Regions from separate parts of the uncultured Virgibacillus sp. genome, predicted to be linked through region 1. Evidence: riboswitches for the same ligand, from Rfam matches in the RefSeq annotation. Region 1 holds a riboswitch; each other region holds the start of a gene.
The links. A riboswitch is a leader RNA that binds a small molecule or an ion and turns the genes downstream of it on or off. The one in region 1 is predicted to bind S-adenosylmethionine.

Region 1 (4,710 bases):
GCCACTAGCAATTCAAATTGAAGATTCTTTGGATTCTCAACAATCTTATCTAATGAACCATTGCCATCAAATCCTTCTTCTAACGTTATCAACCCTGCGTCCTGTAACAACAATAGACCTCTCCCCATATTTGTTGCCTCTTTTGCTAAGGCAATGGTTCCACCTTCTGGAATATCTTCTGGACGATCATGCTTTTCAGAATATAAGCCCATTGGAGCAATAACTGTTGTTGCAATTGGGGTTAAATCTAAATGATGTTCTTCAATAAAAGCATCAAAATAAGATACCGTCTGAAAAGCATTTGCATCGATTTCCCCCTCAGCTAATGCTAAGTTGGGCTGAACATAGTCAGAAAAACGAACGATTTCGACATCTATCCCTTCTTTTTTTGCTTTTTCTGCCACGTAATCCCAAATGGCTGTATCTGATCCACTAATCCCGACTTTCACTGTTGTAGCTGCATCACTACTCGAACATGCTGTGATAATGCTTGTCAATATAATCAATAAAAAACGGATGGTTATTCTTTTCATGCTGTTCTCTCCTTATTTTTAAATACGTTACTTAACGATAAATGCTTTAAAAAATAGCTAGAAAAAAGCGTTCAAATTAATAGTCATTACCGACGTCTAATTTTTTTAGAAATGAAATTGCCTGTAGATTGTAAGCCTTGAACCATAATAACGAGAATCCCTACGGTGATAATCATAACCAATGTATCAAAGCGTTGATATCCGTAAGTAATAGCTAAGTCGCCAAGGCCTCCACCCCCTACTGCACCTGCCATGGCAGATGCACCTACGAGTCCAATGGTGGCAATCGTAATACCCAATAACAAGGAGCTAAGCGCTTCTGGAATAAGGAAGCGCATAATTATCTGTTTAGGTGTTGCACCCATAGCCTGTGCTGCCTCCATCACACCTGGATCAACCTCTAGTAGTGAATTTTCTATTAATCGAGCAATATATGGGCCAGCATATAAAATCATTGGAACAATAGCTGCCGCAGTTCCAATTGAAGTTCCAACTACCAAACGAGTAAATGGTATGACAGCAACCATTAAGATAATAAACGGAATAGATCGGAACACATTTATAATGGCATTTAATACGGTAAAAACTGCTTTATTTTCCCATAAATGACCTTTTCTTGTGACAACAAGTAAAATCCCTAAGATTAGACCAATTACAAACGAAAAAAGCAAGGAAACGCCAACCATTACAATAGTCTCCCATAATGCTTCCACAATTTGTTGACCATTAACTAACATCTGCTAGCACCTCCTTTACCGTTACCTTCTGTTGGTGAATATGCATGATAGCACGATTTATTTCATTTTCATCACCATCTAGTTTGACGATTAAATTGCCAAATGGTGTTCCCTGTAGCTCCGTAATACTGCCAAATAACACATTTACATCAACCGCATATTGCTTAGCAATTTCTGATAATAGCGGTCGTCCCGTCGATGCCCCAAGGAATACAATTCGATAAATTTTCTGACGTTGATCCCGCACTTTTAACAGCTCATATACGGATCTAGGAATATCATCATGCATCACAGACCGTACAAATTTATGTGCAATCTCTGTCTTTGGCTGTGCAAACACTTCGAATACGGAACCTGCTTCTACTACTTTCCCCTCATCCAATACCGCTACCTTATCGCAAATCTCGCGAATAACCCCCATTTCATGCGTAATAATCAAAATGGTTAGGTTATATTCTTCATTTATCTTCTTTAGCAGCTGTAAAATTGATTTCGTAGTTTCTGGATCTAGTGCTGAAGTTGCTTCGTCACATAATAATACCTTTGGCTTCGTAGCAAGGGCACGAGCAATTCCTACACGCTGCTTTTGTCCACCAGATAGTTGATCTGGATAATTATCTGCTTTATCTTTTAATCCAACAAACTCTAGTAGTTCTATAACCCGACGCTTCACTTCATCTTTTGGTACATTAGCAAGTAATAACGGCATCGCTACATTTGCGAATACTGTTTTAGCATTTAATAAATTAAAATGCTGAAAAATCATCCCGATGCTTCGTTTAGCTTCACGTAGATCCTTTGGAGAAAGGCTTAGCAAATCTTGATTATTAACCGTTACTTTTCCCGAAGAGGGACGTTCTAATAGGTTCACACAACGAATAAGGGAACTTTTCCCAGCACCACTAAAACCGATAACACCAAATATTTCACCTTTTTCAATGTGCAAATTCACATCGTCTAATGCCTTTATTTGTTGTTGCTTTCCATTATAAATTTTACTTACACGTTCAAATGTAATCATGATGTATCACTCCTTTATGTCTATACTAAAAATGCCTCTTCAGTTAAGAAGAGGCATCCATATACTATCCTCTTCTTATCTTTCAAGCTCTTAGCTTGCTGGATTTGGCACAGTACTTCATAGAGTCTGTTGCCGAGGTTTCAAAGGGCCAGTCCCTCCACCTCTCTGGATAAGAAGTTACGCTATAAAATTTTGTCCCGAATAAAAAAATCCCTCCTTGTTTGTAAGAAGAGATTTCCATATCTATTGGCGCTCTCTTCTTATTTTCCAAGCACAAATGACTTGTTGGATTTGGCACAGTACTTTGTAAAGTCCGCTGCCGAGGCTTCAAAGGGCCAATTCCCTCCACCTCTCTGAATAAGAAGTTTATATTTTGTAATTGATATATACAATACTACGCTTGCGACATCCTGTCAATTACTATTTGAAAATTTTTTATAAACCTGTCATTTATTTTTCTAACCGTTTATTGCTTTCCTAAAAAAATTCTGTATAATTAGTCATAGTGATAATGATTCTCATTATCATCAATGGCGAAGGAGGTAATTATAATATGCAACATTTAGATATTACAGATGTAACTATTGTTGGTGGTGGACCAGCAGGTTTATATGCATCTTTTTATAGTGGCATGAGGGATTTATCAACTCGTATTATAGAATATCAACCAAAGCTTGGTGGTAAGGTACACGTATATCCAGAGAAAATGATTTGGGATGTAGGTGGATTAACTCCTGTAACTGGAGCTACCTTAATTGATCAAATGGCAGAGCAAGCATTGACATTCGATCCTGAAGTCATTCTCAACGAAAAAGTTACAAAAATAGAGAAAAATGAAGATAACCTATTTGTATTAACTTCCCATTCTGGTAATCAATATTTAAGTAAAACAGTAATTCTTGCAGTTGGTGGCGGTATATTAAATCCAATTAAAATTGATATTGAAGGTGCAGATCGATTTGAGGTAACAAATCTGCATTATACCGTACAAAGTCTTGAGCATTTCAAAAATAAAAACATTATCATATCTGGTGGGGGAAACTCAGCCATTGATTGGGCTAACGAATTAGAACCAATAGCTAAGCAGCTACATATGGTGCATCGTAAAAATGAATTTACAGGACATGAAGCACATATTTCGCAAATCATGAATTCTACAGCTAACATCCATTTTAATTCAACCATTGAGAAGTTGCATGCTAATGCACAAGGCGATCAAATCGAAGCCGTGGAAATACGAAACCACGAGACAAATCAAGAAGAAGAAGTGAAAACAGATGCGCTTATCATTAGCTATGGCTATGAACGAGAATTAACGTTTATTAAAGAAAGCCCTTTAAATATTGAAATAGAAAGGGATTTCTTTGTAAAAGGAACCTCGAAATCAGCTACTTCCATTGAAGGTCTTTATGCAGCTGGTGATATCTTATCGTTTGATGGGAAGGTACACTTAATTGCTGGAGCATTTGTAGATGCAGCGAATGCCGTTAATCAAGCAAAACTATTATTAGAACCTGATGCAACAGCAAAAGCAAGGGTATCTTCACATAACGATAAATTTAATTCAAGAAATAAAGCGCTATTAAGGCATCTATATCAAAAATCATAAGCTAAGGAGATTGAAAATGATTAAAAAATTGCGCTTACCAGTTTTTCTAGTTATTCTTGCTGTCTTCTTATCAGCATGTGGTGGTAATAATAGCTCAGAAGAAGAATCAGAAAATCAAGATAGCAATGAAGATAATAATAAACAAGAAGAAATGCGTAGTTTTGAAACCGCTAAAGGGAATGTCGATATACCAGTTAAACCAAAACGAATTGTCACCGACTACTACGGGGGCGAACTACTGTCCGTAGGTGCAAACGTAGTAGGTGCTGAACCAACAGCATTTGATAATCCATTTATATCAGATTTATTAAAGGATGCAACAGATGTTGGCTATCCACTCAATGAAGAAAAAGTATTATCGCTAAAACCGGATCTAATCGTCGTTATGTATGATGATAATTACGAGGCATTATCTAAGATCGCTCCAACCATTCATATCCCATACGGTACTACATCTGATGTAGAAGAAACCGTTAAGCTATTCGGTGACATCACAGGTAAGCCGGATCAAGCAGAAGCATTCCTCACTGACTTTCATAAAAAAGGAGAGGAAGGTCGTAAAAAATTAGAGGGTGTTATCGAGCCGGATGAAACATTTGGCATTTATGAGCTTACAAACAAAGGGGAATTGTGGACCTTTGGTGATAATTCAGGTAGAGGTGGACAAGCCTTGTATAATGCGCTCAAATTAAAGATGCCAGAGAAGAACAGTGAAGGAGAAAGTACGAAACAGCTTTCTCTAGAGGTACTCCCTGACTATGCAGCTAATTATATGTTCTTAACCACGTATGACCCTGAAAATGAAGGGAC
Region 2 (4,710 bases), on a different contig from region 1:
AAACTTCAGCACTTTATTATCATCATCCGAAATAGCTCCTGTTATTGGGTCTGCAAGTCCTTCCGTTATTGTACCTCGTAGAAATTTACTTTCTTTTTTAATTCGCTCCATATCATCCAATGTGGTCTCATGTAGTGAGTCCTTTCCCTTTGCCATTCGTTAAACTCCCTCCATTCCTTAATCTTCACGTGTAATAGCACCAAGCATGTATCCTAAATAACATGCCTATTTAACCAACAAGAGCCATTAATACACATCTCGCTGGTAGCGTTTCTGCTGACGCATTTGCTGCAAATACGATTCAGCCTCCTCCGCAGTCATGTCTCCCTCCTGCCTTAAAATCGTAAGTATTGTTTGCTGGACGTCTTTTGCCATATGCTTTTCGTCTCCACACACGTAAACAGCAGCGCCTGCTTTTAACCATTCATAAAAATCCTTACTTTTTTCAAGCATCTTGTGTTGTACATATACTTTTTGATCGGTATCCCGTGAGAATGCCACATCCATTCTCGATAGCACACCAGATTTTAACCACTTTTGCCAATCCACTTGATAAAGGAAATCACAGGAGAAATGCTGTTCTCCAAAGAAGAGCCATGTTTGTTGCTCCGCTTCGGTTTCCTCTAGTTCCTCCAGATAAGAGCGAAATGGTGCAACCCCGGTACCAGGACCAATCATAATCACCCTCGTTTCCGGGTCATCAGGAAATTGAAAATTAGCGTTTTGATGGATATACACTGGCAATTTCTCACCGACTTCCACTCGTGTGGCTACTTGACTGGAGCAGACGCCCGCACGTTCACGCCCATGAGCAAAATAATTTACCGTACCAACAGTTAGATGAACTTCATCAGGGTTGGCTTCATAGCTGCTGGCAATGGAATAAAGACGAGCAGGTAGCTTCCGTAATATGCTGACAAAATCCTCAGCCAGCAGCTTCTTAGGCGGAAAATCGGTTACTAAATCTAAAACATCCCTTCCCTCAAGATACGACTTTAAATTTTCCTTATTGCTTGCTGTTAATAGATCGGTTAATGCTTCATTAGCAAATAATGTAGCTGCCTTTTCTACTAGTGGCTTCGTTAAAACCGTAATCTCAAAATGGGAAAGTAAAGCTTCTCGTAATGACCTAATTTCCCCCTGTTTATTCACAGATACAGTTTGTTCTGCATCCCAATTCATCGCCTTCATAAGTTGATCGACTAATACGGGGTCATTTTTCGGAAATATCCCTAAGCTATCTCCTGGTTTGAAGGTAAAGCCAGACCCATCAATGGACAATTCTAGATGGCGGGTTTGCTTATTGGAACCGCGACCACTTAAATTAATATTCTCCACAACCTCGGCCATAAATGGATTTGTTCTTGAAAAACCAGGTTGTTCGGAAACGAACGTGCCTGCCGTTTGTTGACCTGCTAGAACGGTATTGTCAACAACTTCAGATGACTGCTTTAAAACCCCGAGTACTCCCGTCATCCACTCAGACGCTTGCTCATCAAAATCCAAATCACAATCTACTCGGTCATATAGCCTCTCTCCACCTAATTCTTCTAGGCGTTTATCAAAGTCTTTTCCTGTTTGACAGAAAAATTCATACGACTCATCACCGAGCGCTAGCACTGCGAAACGCAAATGATCCAATTTAGGTGCTTTTCTGCTGTGAAGAAATTCATAGAAAGAGATCGCATTATCCGGTGGATCACCTTCTCCATGGGTTGCCGTTATAATTAATACATCCTCTGTCTTCTTTAATTTCTTTGGCTTAAAGTCATCAAGCGCGGAGCAAGTTACCAAAAAATTCGCTGCGTCTAGCTTTTCAGCCATCGATTCTGCTAATGAGCGGGCAGTCCCTGTCTCCGATCCATATAATACGGTTACTTCTCTCGGATCTGTGCCAGCATTCGTTGCTTGACTGACGGCTTGGGGGTCTGGATTACCAGATTGGACTTCTTTTGATATAAAAGCTGAAAGGTAACCACTTAGCCAAACCTTTTGATGATCCGTTAAAGTAGGTAACAGGAGATTTAATTGTTCTATTTGTTCGTGATTAAAAGGGCTATTTGTTACATTCAACGACAACACGTTCCACCTCACTATTAAGTTCTTTTTTATACCTATACAATCAAATGCTTAGTATACCAATTAATTTACTAGGAATTAAACGAAATAAAAAAGATGAATACTCAGATCATCACGATTCGCTTTTATTAACCGTGGTATGCAAGCCACATTCCGTTTTCGTTTGCCCCGTCCATCTACCTGCACGTAAATCATCAGAGTCGGCTACTTGGGAGGTACAAGGAATACACCCAATACTTGGATAATTTCTATCATGCAGTTCATTATAGGGCAATTGTTGTTTTTGAATATAATTCCATACATCGTCCCAAGTCCAATAAATTAACGGACATATTTTAATGCTTTTAAATCGTTCATCCCTATTCACAAAGTCTGTTTTACTACGACTTGGTGACTGCTCTCTACGAAGTCCAGATATCCAAGCAGGTACCTTATCTAGTTCTTCTTCAAGAGGCTTGATCTTACGAATGAAACAACATTGATCTGGCTGTCGCTTCCACAAGGCTGAGCCATGCTTTGCTGCCTGTTCTTCCACTGTCAAATCAGGCTGCTTTAAGCGAATCCGCAAATCAGGGTACCTTTTTTTCACTTCATCGATGAAATCATACGTTTCTTGAAAATGTAACCCTGTGTCTAGAAAGACAATCTCTGCATCAGATTTCTCCTTTGCTATTAAATCAATTAGCACCATACCTTCTGCGCCAAAGCTACATGCATAAACGATGGAATCCCCATATTGCTCATATGCCCAACTTAAAATGGTAGAGGCTCCTTTCGTTTCATCCTCAGGGAGAAAATCTTTAAAAGGATCAACAGTAAAATCTTGATATGACAGCATATGACTTGTCACGCATTATCCCTCCTACGTTATTCTTAAAAATAAAGGCGTAAGGTCTAGGCAAATGTACTGGAAATAGGCAGTGAGGCAAACAAAAACATTGCTATGAAAAACTCTTCCTATCCATGTGATAAGAAGAGTAATTTGTACGGTATCTTGCACTCTTCTTATCTATCAGACCATTGTCTGTAGGAATTGGCACAGTGTTAGAATAACCTGCTGCCGAAGCTTCAAAGGGCCTTTTCCCTCCACCTCTCTTGATAAGAATTAAAATCTATGACTGTATTGTTTGATATATTAAATGGTTTTCCAGAAAAAGTCAATGCCTTTTTCCAAAACATGAGAATAGTTTGATATTCATGTTATATACAAAACACAAGCCAGATGTGACAATAAATTTTTTTAGATCATGAAAAGAATCACCTAAATGTGAACGTGCTATTCTCCCAAAAGCATGTGTATTCTAATATGCTTATGATAATGCTTTTAACCCGGTAACTCCAATAATAATCGCAATCAAACTAGCAATTCGATACTTATTCGTGGATTCACCAAAGAAAATCATGTTCATCAATACCGCACCGGCTGTTCCAATGCCAATAAACACAGAATATGCCACACTTACAAGTAAATACGAGAAGGATGCGTATAAAAAGATGAATGAACCACCTAATCCACCAATATAAAGCAGTCCATTTCGTATAGTCTTCTGTTGACTATAGAGACGTAAACCTAAGACACCTAACATTTCAAATACAGATGCACTCGCAATAAATAACCATCCCATTAGGATTGAACCCCCTTTGTCGCTTCAGACTGTTCCGGTTGATCAGAAAGTTTTAAGCCAATTACCCCTAGAACTAGAATCAACATAAAGAACATTTTTCCTACATTTAAACTTCCACCAAATAAGTAAATATCCATGATGGCTGTACCTACTGTTCCCGCAGCAGCAAATATCGCATATACGGTACCTGTTGGTAGATTTTCACAAGCTTTAGACAGGAAATGGAGATCTAAAAGGATAGCTCCTATGATTAGGACCCAATGCCACCAAGCGTTAGCGGTATTAAATCCATAGATCCAGATCAATTCAAAAACACTCGTTAATACAACATATATCCATGATTTATTCATTTCTGTATTTCATCCTTTATCACATGACTGACTTTCAGTCATTATATTTTTAGAAAACCGGAGCAAAATTCGCTCAGTCCTTATCACTACATGCTCAGATTTACGCTTCCTCTAGTAGCTATTATGGAATAATAGCTACTGCTTGCTTGACCACCACTCCGGCTGCCCACTTCCCTTTCCGTGGGGTTTGTCCTTCAGCTAACTTTGCAACGTGTTCTTCTTTGCAAAGTTAGTTGAAGCCGTGCCCGCGGAAAGCGAAGTAATTCGTAGGGGCATTGCCAATATACATCAAACATTTCAAAATAACTACTTGGCTTAACGCAGTCATTGCACTGATTTTATACTTTCTTAACTTATAATAAAAAACTTGGATTACACCAAGTCCAATTACTTACATAATGCATGTAATGCAAATTCTAAGACTTCTCGTTGTTTTTGTTTAGCAGACTCCTCGTCTTGTTGGTCATACAGATAGGATTGTTCAGCGGCCGATTCAATTAGGCCAATTAGTAATTTAGCTGTTCCGTTAATATCAATCGAATCTCGTAATTTACTAGCAGCCTTTGGTTGCTCAAGAAATTCTTGCATCCAGGCATAATAAGGCTCATAGATTTTTTCCCACTCACTCAAATAGTCACTTGAGGCTAATCCAGCAA
Region 3 (4,710 bases), on a different contig from region 1:
TATTTTTAAAATAGCGCAAACGATTGTACAAAGGAGGAGAAAAATGCACAAAGAAGCTATCTATCACCGACCAAAAAATAATTTCGCCTATGCATATGACTGTGATACATTACATATTTTCTTGCAAACAAAAAAGAGTGATATACAATCCATTGATCTTATCCATGGTGATCCTTATGATTGGATAGATGGTCAATGGCAGACAACCATAAAACCGATGGAAAAATCAGGCTCTACTCATTTCCATGATTTTTGGTTTACACAAGTAAAACCTACATTCCGAAGAATGCGTTATGCTTTCATTTGTTCTGACGATGAAGAATCCTATATTTACAGTGAGGGAGGATTTTTTACACATCCTCCTAAAGACATAGCTCATTATTTTTGTTTTCCATACTTGAACAAAACAGATGTTTTCAACCCACCTGACTGGGTTAAGAAAACAATATGGTACCAGATATTCCCTGAACGTTTTGCAAATGATAATGAGAAATTAAATCCTAAGGGAAGTTTACCTTGGAATTCAACCTGCCCTAGCCCCACTAATTTTTTTGGAGGAGATTTCCAAGGAATAATTAACCACCTTGACTATTTAGAAGCATTAGGAATTAATGGAATATACTTGACACCGATTTTTAAAGCGCACTCAAATCATAAGTACGATACGATAGATTACATGGAAATTGATCCACAATTTGGAGACAAGAAGCTGTTTCGTGAATTGGTTAAAAAATGTCATCAGCGGGGCATAAAAATAATGCTCGATGCTGTCTTTAATCATAGTGGATTTTACTTTCCTCCGTTCCAGGATGTACTAGAAAAACAGGAGCAATCAAGTTATACGGATTGGTTTCATATAAAAGATTTTCCTATCCGTACGGAACCAGTACCAAATTACGATACGTTTGCTTTTGTATCGACAATGCCCAAATTAAATACAGAAAACGCTGCAGTACGAAATTATTTATTACAAGTGGCTCGTTATTGGATAAAGGAATTCGACATTGATGGCTGGCGCTTAGACGTTGCTAATGAAATTGACCATTCTTTCTGGAGAGACTTCCGTCGTACAGTTAAAGAGGCCAAACCAGATGCCTATATTTTAGGTGAGATTTGGCATGATTCAATGCCTTGGCTACATGGAGACCAATTTGATGCAGTTATGAATTATCCATTTACAAACAGTGTCATTGATTTTTTTGGCAAAAATGAAATAAAAGCATCTGACTTTACAGCGTCAATTTCAACATTACTGCATATGTACCCACGAAATATTAATGAAGTAGCCTTTAATCTCTTGGATAGTCATGACACGCCTCGCGTGTTAACATTAGCAAATGGTAATGTAGAAAAAGTAAAATTAATGTATTTATTTCAACTATCATTTGCGGGAACACCCTGCATTTATTACGGTGATGAAATTGGCATGCAAGGTGGTGAAGATCCTGGATGTCGCTCATGTATGGAATGGAACACCAACAGGCAAAATCTTGAACTATTTCAATTCATTCAAACACTCATCACATTGCGAAAAACAGATCCCCTTTTTGGCAATTATGGTAATTTCAGATTTATTTATGATGATAATGAAGCAAATCTTATTTGCTATGAAAAAAGGAATATAAATAGGTGCCTAGTTTTTATTTTACACGCAGGAAAAATGAAAACAAAGCTTAGCATCCATTCTATCATGGACGAGACTAAATCTATTAGTGAATGGTTCCTATCAAAACAAGGAATGATCAGGAAAGCATTGGATTCTAAAACCGATCCATTAATAATACAGCCACTTAGCTATCGTATTTTTGAAATGTAATAATTTTTTAAAATTTTCTCTTGACAGTCTATTTACTTTCTAAGATAATGAGTACAATCAAAACTTCATAATTTACCTATCGAGAGTCAGGGGAGGAAACTGGTCCATTGATCCTGCGGCAACCATACTCATTCAAAAAGAGTAATACGGTGCTAAATCCAGCAAACGAAAGTTGTTTGAAAGATGGGAACTGTAATGTATAAGCCAATCAAACCTCTTTCAATCTGAAAAGAGGTTTTTATTTTTTTCTCTAACTATTTTGGTGATTTAAAAGGAGGGATCAGATGGCACAGATCGATGATACGAAAATAAACGATATTATTTCAGCAATTCAAAGGGTCGAGTTTGGATCATTAGTAATTACGGTTCATGAAGGAGAGGTTACACAAATTGACACAACGGAGAAAAAACGCTATCCATTAAAACCAAAAGTAAAGAGAAAGTGATAGGAAAATAATTCTTTCACTTCTTTCATTATTACTCCACTTTGTTCGTATGTTGCGCTTATTGGAACACCAATGGCCATATTTGCAAAGTCGAAGTAAAGCTACTTAAATAACTTTCGCTTATGCTGATTAGACGACTAAAGGCACCCACTTGAAGAAGAATATATTCTTCGTATTAGTAGGGTGTCTTTTTTTAAATAAAAATTGGAAAGGAGTGTGATGAGAGATGGATTTATTAACTGAATTAGATAGAAGAATCCTTATTGGTGATGGTGCAATGGGGTCTTTACTTTATTCCTATGGAGTGGATCACTGCTTTGAAGAATTAAATCTTACATTAGAAGAACAAATTGCACAAATTCACCAAGCATATATTCATGCTGGTGCTGATTTAATTCAAACAAATACGTATGGTGCCAATTATATTAAGCTCGCCAGATATGGATTAGAGGATCAAGTAAAAAAAATCAATACAGCCGCTATAAAAATAGCAAAGCAAACGGCTAGTGAGGATGTATTTGTGCTTGGAACGATTGGTGGTATACATGGTACACAAACACTTCAAGCCACGAATGATGAAATTAAGAGAAGCTTTAGAGAACAGTTATATTGTTTACTATTGGAGGGGGTAGACGGTCTAATCTTAGAAACCTACTACGATCTAGAAGAGTTGACAACTGTACTTGAAATAGCTAGAGAAGAGACAGCGCTACCAATTATAGCGAATGTATCCATGCATGAGGCAGGTATACTACAAAACGGCATCCCTTTACCAGAGGCATTACAACGGTTACAAAACACAGGAGCAGATATTGTCGGAATTAATTGCCGCTTAGGTCCATTTCATATGCTTGATTCTTTAAAGGAGGTCCCTTTACTAGAAAGGTCATTTCTTGCAGCTTATCCAAATGCTAGTCTTCCTGCATATCGTGACGGAAAACTTATCTATGAAAATGAGCCAGATTATTTTAAAAGCTGTGCCAAAGATTTTCGTAATGAAGGGGTAAGGCTTCTTGGAGGATGTTGTGGAACAACTCCCGCCCATATTCAAGCAATTGCAGAGGGCGTTAAAGATTTAGAGCCGTTACAGGAAAAAGAAGTAATTCCTAAAGCAGAACCGATTGAAATTCGTAATAGTCCAATAGATAAAGAGCCCCGCTTAATAGATATGGTAAAGCAAAGACATTCTATTATCGTTGAATTCGACGCACCGAAACACTTAGATACGGAGGAGTATTTGGAAGGGATTAGAGCTTTAGATAAAGCAGGTATTGATGCAATTACACTTGCTGACAATTCATTGGCAACACCTAGAATCAGCAATATAGCAATCGCTGCAAAAATCAAACAGGAAATCGGTATCAAACCACTCGTGCATTTAACTTGTAGAGATCGCAATTTAATCGGATTGCAATCACATCTAATGGGATTACATGCACTTGAGATCAATGAAATCCTAGCCATTACTGGAGACCCTACTAAAATAGGAGATTTCCCTGGGGCAACATCGGTTTTCGACCTAACATCACTTGACTTAATTAAACTCATAAAACAATTTAATCAAGGTTTGTCATTCTCTGGTAAATCACTTAGACAACCTACTAAGTTTCAAGTTGGTGCGGCCTTTAATCCCAATGTTGCAAGACTAGATAAAGCTGTTAAGAGAATGGAAAGAAAAATAGATCGAGGTGCTGATTACTTTCTAACACAACCAATATACAGTAAAGAAAAAATTATCGAGCTTGCCGAAGAAACACATCATATAGATAAGCCAATATATGTAGGCATTATGCCATTGACATCAACCAAAAATGCAGAATTCCTGCACAATGAAGTACCAGGAATTAAAATGCCAGAAATTATTCGGCAACGAATGAAAAACGTAGCAGTAGATAAGCAACAGTCCATCAAGCAAGGAATTGAGATTGCAAAGGAATTGCTTGATACTGCGCTAACACATTTCCAAGGCATCTATTTAGTAACCCCATTTATGCGTTATGACATCAGTATACAATTAGTAAACTATATCCATAAATCTTTAGAGATAAACCATTCATCAATGATGAAACGAATATAACCAAAATACAAATTACAGGAGGAAAAAGAATGACATTTACTGCAATTAGCTCTAACTTAGGTTACCCAAGAATTGGAGAAAAAAGAGAATGGAAACGAGCGCTGGAAAGCTTTTGGAAGGAAGAAATTACAAAAGAACAATTAATTAAAGAAACAGATAAAATCAGGTTAAAAAATTTGAAAAAGCAACAGGAGCTTGGCATTGATCTAATACCAGTTGGTGACTTCTCTTTCTATGATCATGTGCTTGACACATCAGCAATGTTCGGTGTTATTCCAGAACGTTTTTCTTACAATGGTGGAAAGGTTGATTTAGAAACCTATTTTGCTATTGCCCGTGGAACTAAAGATGCTGTTGCTTCAGAAATCACC
Region 4 (4,710 bases), on a different contig from region 1:
GAATTTTTGGAAATTCTGATGAAACTTCATGGCAAGTGATTTTGCTTCCGTTTGATAAGCGTTTTTGTCTTCCCATGTGTTTTCGGGAACTAAGACGTCATCGGGAACACCTGGAACTTGGATAGGGATTTCCAATCCAAAAATATTATCTCTTATTGTCTCTACACTATTGAGTTCACCTTCTAATGCAGCATGAATCATTGCACGTGTATAAGACAGCTTCATGCGTTTACCAATGCCGTAAGATCCCCCAGTCCATCCTGTGTTTACAAGAAACACGTTTGATTGATAAAAATCAATTTTTTCACCAAGCATTTTCGCATACTTTGCCGGAGCTAAAGGTAAAAATGGTGATCCAAAACATGCAGAGAACGTAGCCTGTGGTTCTGTCACTCCTCGCTCCGTACCTGCAAGCTTGCTTGTGTAGCCACTTAAGAAATGATACATTGCTTGCTCTTTTGATAATTTACTTATTGGCGGCAATGTTCCCGAAGCATCTGCTGTAAGGAAGATAATTGTATTTGGATGCCCAGCAATACTTGGCACTGCGATATTATCAATGTTTTCAATTGGATAGGCTGCTCTTGTGTTTTCTGTTAAAGTTGTGTCATCATAATCAGGTAGCCTTGTTTGTTTATTAAGAATAACGTTTTCAAGGACAGAACCAAATCGTATTGCATTATAAATTTGCGGCTCTTTTTCTTGAGATAAATGAATACACTTTGCGTAACATCCGCCTTCAATATTAAATACTCCATTTGGACCCCAACCATGCTCATCATCACCAATTAATCTTCTGTAAGGATCAGCAGATAAGGTGGTTTTCCCCGTGCCGGATAAACCAAAGAATAAAGCCACGTCTCCCTCTTTGCCAACATTAGCAGAACAGTGCATAGATAATACATCTTGTTGAGGTAGTAAGAAATTCATCACTGAAAAGATAGACTTTTTAATTTCACCTGCATATTCGGTACCACCTATTAGAATGATTCGTTTTTTAAAAGAAACAAGAATAAACGCTTCTGAGTTCGTACCATCTACTTCAGGATCTGCTTTAAAAGTAGGGGCTGATATTACTGTGAATTCAGCTTGATGTGATAGTAACTCATCAGCAGTTGGAGTTATAAATAACTGCCGTGCAAATAGATTGTGCCAGGCATATTCGTTAATAACTTGTATTGGTAAGCGATACGCGTGGTCTGCACCAGCAAATCCTTTAAATTGGAATAGCTCTTCTTTATTTTTTAAATAGGAAATAACCTTTTCATACAATCGATCAAATACAGATTCATCAATGGATTGATTTACTGTTCCCCAATCCACCTGCTGTTCACTTACTTCATCTGTAACAATAAATTTATCTTTTGGGGAGCGACCGGTATAAGATCCTGTTGTTGCTTGAACTGCACCTGTTGTGGTTAACATGCCTTCTTCTCTTGCTAAAATTCTTTCAACAAGCTGAGGTACGGATAAATTTGTTTGTAGCTGTTTATGCGTGTATAATTCTTTTACGAAAGACTTTTCTACCGTTTTCATGTTAAATACCTGCCTTTATGTGAAATTGTATTCACGTTCTTTTGTTGAACGACCAAATAATCCTGAATATGTTTATTAGTATAACACATTTAAGTTAATAGTCCATACTAAATATAAAATAATTTTTATAAGATGTTGAATGTTTACAGCAAAAAATGTCGTTCAGAATCTTTCTTTCCTTTAGTATGAGTAAAAAACTTCTGAGAATACAGTTAAACTAGTTGACACATTAAGCTTCTTCCGATAAGCTAAGTTTCGAACGGATACTCTCTTATTCAGAGTTGGTGGAGGGACAGACCCAATGAAGCCCAGCAACCATCACTTTAGTGAAAAGGTGCTAACCTGATGCAAGGAGATTTTTTTCCTTGAACAATAAGAGCGAAAGGCCAGCAATCCTTTCCTCATGACAAGCGGGAAAGGCTTTTTTTATTAGTTATAAAAATTCTACACGTAGATGACTAACTTTAACCCGATTATAAACATATTAGTCAATTTCTAAGCTAAATTGTCATTCGCCTGCGTGTACGTGTGAACCAGGAGTGACAATAGAATATACGGTAGTAGGTAATCTTTCTGGTGCCTTTCTTATTTCAGTTTAACCTTAGTACTTATTACTGAATGAGCATATTTGATAAATAGAGTTCCGTAATCGATATTTGAAGGAGGATTTAGCAACATGGCTGCTAATCGTCGTTTGTTTACTTCTGAATCAGTAACAGAAGGACATCCAGATAAGATATCTGATCAAATTTCAGATGCTATTTTGGATGAGATATTAAAAACAGATCCAAATGCCCGAGTGGCATGTGAAACAACTGTTACAACTGGACTTGTTCTTGTAGCGGGTGAAATATCCACTACTACTTATGTAGATATACCTGCTATTGTTCGTAAAACTATAAAAGAAATCGGATATACTCGCGCAAAATTTGGGTTCGACGCGGAGACATGCGCAGTATTAACTGCCATTGATGAACAATCACCTGATATTGCTGGTGGAGTTGACACAGCATTGGAAGCAAGACAAGGAAAAATGAGCGATCAAGAGATTGCTGCAATAGGTGCTGGTGATCAGGGTTTAATGTTTGGTTTTGCTTGTGATGAAACAGACGAATTGATGCCACTTCCAATCTCATTGGCACATAAGTTGGCAAAGCGTCTCGCTGACGTTCGGAAGGATAAGACATTAGAATACTTACGACCGGACGGTAAAACACAGGTAACCGTTGAGTATGATGAAAATGATCAACCTGTTAAAATTGATACCATCGTAATTTCTACACAGCATCATCAGGATATAGCTACAGAGCAAATAGAAAAAGATTTGATAGAGCATGTTATACGCCCTATAGTACCAAATGAGTTATTAGATGAGACGACTAAATATTTTATTAATCCAACTGGCCGTTTCGTTATTGGTGGACCTCAGGGGGATGCAGGTTTAACAGGTCGAAAGATTATTGTTGATACGTATGGAGGCTATGCTAGACACGGTGGCGGAGCGTTTAGTGGAAAAGACTCTACTAAAGTTGATCGGTCAGCTGCATACGCTGCCCGTTATGTCGCAAAGAACATAGTGGCTGCCAGGCTTGCCAAAAGCTGTGAAGTACAGCTAGCCTATGCCATTGGTGTAGCAGAACCTGTTTCTATTTCGATAAACACTTTTGGAACAGGTGTTGTAAATGAAGAGCAACTAGTAAAAGCTGTTCGAGAATTATTTGATTTACGACCAGCAGGTATTATTCGTATGTTAGACTTGCAAAAACCTATTTATAAAAATACTGCTGCTTACGGGCATTTTGGAAGAACAGACATTTTATTTCCATGGGAGAAGACAGACAAAGTTGAGCAATTGAAAGCACTTATTAAGTAGTAAAGTCTTGATCATCCTTTAGCTTCACAATGGTTATGATACGAAAAAAGGTAACCTAGCTGATTTAATCTTCTAGGCTGCCTTTTTTCATAGTCTAAATTACAATATTTTCCATAAGGATAAAGAAGGCGTGTTGAGCTGCGTCCAGCTCCAGCGCACAGAATCTAGGTGACTTCACGAATCGCCCTAATCTAAGTCATCATTGGCTTGCAAGCACACCGTGATTCCTTTATCTCCGTTGACTAGCTCCAATCGCTTTTGTTCTTGAAGTTACTTACCGGAATTTGTATATTTTTTGTAGTAGATTGCTTTATCTACATATGATTTTCGTACACGTTCCATCTCCGCGTAATCTTCTAGAGTTAAGTCTCGGATTACTTTTGCTGGTCTACCAAGAGCTAACGTATGTGGCGGAATCGTTTTTCTAGGTGGCACAAGGCTTCCGGCTCCGATAAATGCATTTTCACCTATTTCCGCACCATCAAGAATAATGGAACCCATACCAATTAAAGCTTTGTTTCTAATCATGGCGGAGTGCAGGGTCACTTGATGTCCGACTGTCACATCATCCTCGATAATTAAGGGAAGATTAGGGCTTTGATGAAGCATGGACAGATCTTGAATACTAATTCTTTTACCAATTTTCACAGGTGCAACATCTCCACGAACTACAGTTTTAAACCATATACTAGAATATTCATCAATTGTAACGTCACCGATGATGGTTGCATCCTCTGCAATAAATGCAGTTTCATGAATTTGTGGTTGTTTTTCTTTATATGAATGTATCATTTGAATCCTCCTGGATAATATGGTGATATAAACAGTATAACAAAATTATAGCGGGGACAATGTAGATTGGAGGCAGCAAGTTGAGCAATCATGTACCAAATAACCCAATAATTTTAATGGCAACCGTTTATCTGAAAATTTTTCCAGCTGTAAGGAAAGAGTTAGTTTATTGGCAAAAACGTGCTGCGGAAATTCCCGATCAAGAATTGAGAACTCAGGCTTTATCAAGTATTTCTTCCAAACGTTTTCATTGTCAAGGAGGAGCAGTTTATAGCATATTAGCACATCAAAACTGGCAGAAAGCTGTACGATTTATTGTTGCATATCAAACGATAAGTGACTATTTAGATAATCTTTGTGATCGTAGTAATTCTATGGATCCAGAAAATTTCCGATTGTTACATCATGCTATGATAGATGCACTATCTTGTAATGATAGTAAAACGGATTATTATAAGTATTTTGAAAGTAAGGATGACAAAGGGTATTTGAAAGAGTTAGTTAGAACT

Region 2: another riboswitch for S-adenosylmethionine. It lies ahead of Q1A47_RS09620 (phosphoadenylyl-sulfate reductase); the one in region 1 lies ahead of Q1A47_RS12115 (methionine ABC transporter ATP-binding protein).
Region 3: another riboswitch for S-adenosylmethionine. It lies ahead of Q1A47_RS06420 (YezD family protein); the one in region 1 lies ahead of Q1A47_RS12115 (methionine ABC transporter ATP-binding protein).
Region 4: another riboswitch for S-adenosylmethionine. It lies ahead of metK (methionine adenosyltransferase); the one in region 1 lies ahead of Q1A47_RS12115 (methionine ABC transporter ATP-binding protein).

What each region holds. Positions count from the first base shown of each region.
Region 1 covers NZ_CANMAB010000052.1:2,584-7,293, reverse strand. The annotation lists gene Q1A47_RS12125 (MetQ/NlpA family ABC transporter substrate-binding protein) at 1-533, opposite strand, end outside; gene Q1A47_RS12120 (methionine ABC transporter permease) at 620-1,270, opposite strand; gene Q1A47_RS12115 (methionine ABC transporter ATP-binding protein) at 1,260-2,291, opposite strand; SAM riboswitch class I at 2,364-2,467, opposite strand; SAM riboswitch class I at 2,549-2,655, opposite strand; gene Q1A47_RS12110 (NAD(P)/FAD-dependent oxidoreductase) at 2,845-3,900, shown strand; gene Q1A47_RS12105 (ABC transporter substrate-binding protein) at 3,917-4,710, shown strand, end outside.
Region 2 covers NZ_CANMAB010000034.1:27,849-32,558, forward strand. The annotation lists gene cysI (assimilatory sulfite reductase (NADPH) hemoprotein subunit) at 1-156, opposite strand, end outside; gene Q1A47_RS09615 (assimilatory sulfite reductase (NADPH) flavoprotein subunit) at 247-2,079, opposite strand; gene Q1A47_RS09620 (phosphoadenylyl-sulfate reductase) at 2,192-2,929, opposite strand; SAM riboswitch class I at 3,082-3,184, opposite strand; gene Q1A47_RS09625 (multidrug efflux SMR transporter) at 3,390-3,704, opposite strand; gene Q1A47_RS09630 (multidrug efflux SMR transporter) at 3,704-4,054, opposite strand; gene Q1A47_RS09635 (TetR family transcriptional regulator) at 4,442-4,710, opposite strand, start outside.
Region 3 covers NZ_CANMAB010000019.1:14,230-18,939, reverse strand. The annotation lists gene Q1A47_RS06425 (glycoside hydrolase family 13 protein) at 44-1,816, shown strand; SAM riboswitch class I at 1,890-2,006, shown strand; gene Q1A47_RS06420 (YezD family protein) at 2,101-2,262, shown strand; gene Q1A47_RS06415 (bifunctional homocysteine S-methyltransferase/methylenetetrahydrofolate reductase) at 2,489-4,339, shown strand; gene metE (5-methyltetrahydropteroyltriglutamate--homocysteine S-methyltransferase) at 4,369-4,710, shown strand, end outside.
Region 4 covers NZ_CANMAB010000123.1:5,959-10,668, reverse strand. The annotation lists gene pckA (phosphoenolpyruvate carboxykinase (ATP)) at 1-1,536, opposite strand, end outside; SAM riboswitch class I at 1,805-1,915, shown strand; gene metK (methionine adenosyltransferase) at 2,213-3,409, shown strand; gene Q1A47_RS18475 (gamma carbonic anhydrase family protein) at 3,680-4,201, opposite strand; gene Q1A47_RS18470 (tetraprenyl-beta-curcumene synthase family protein) at 4,282-4,710, shown strand, end outside.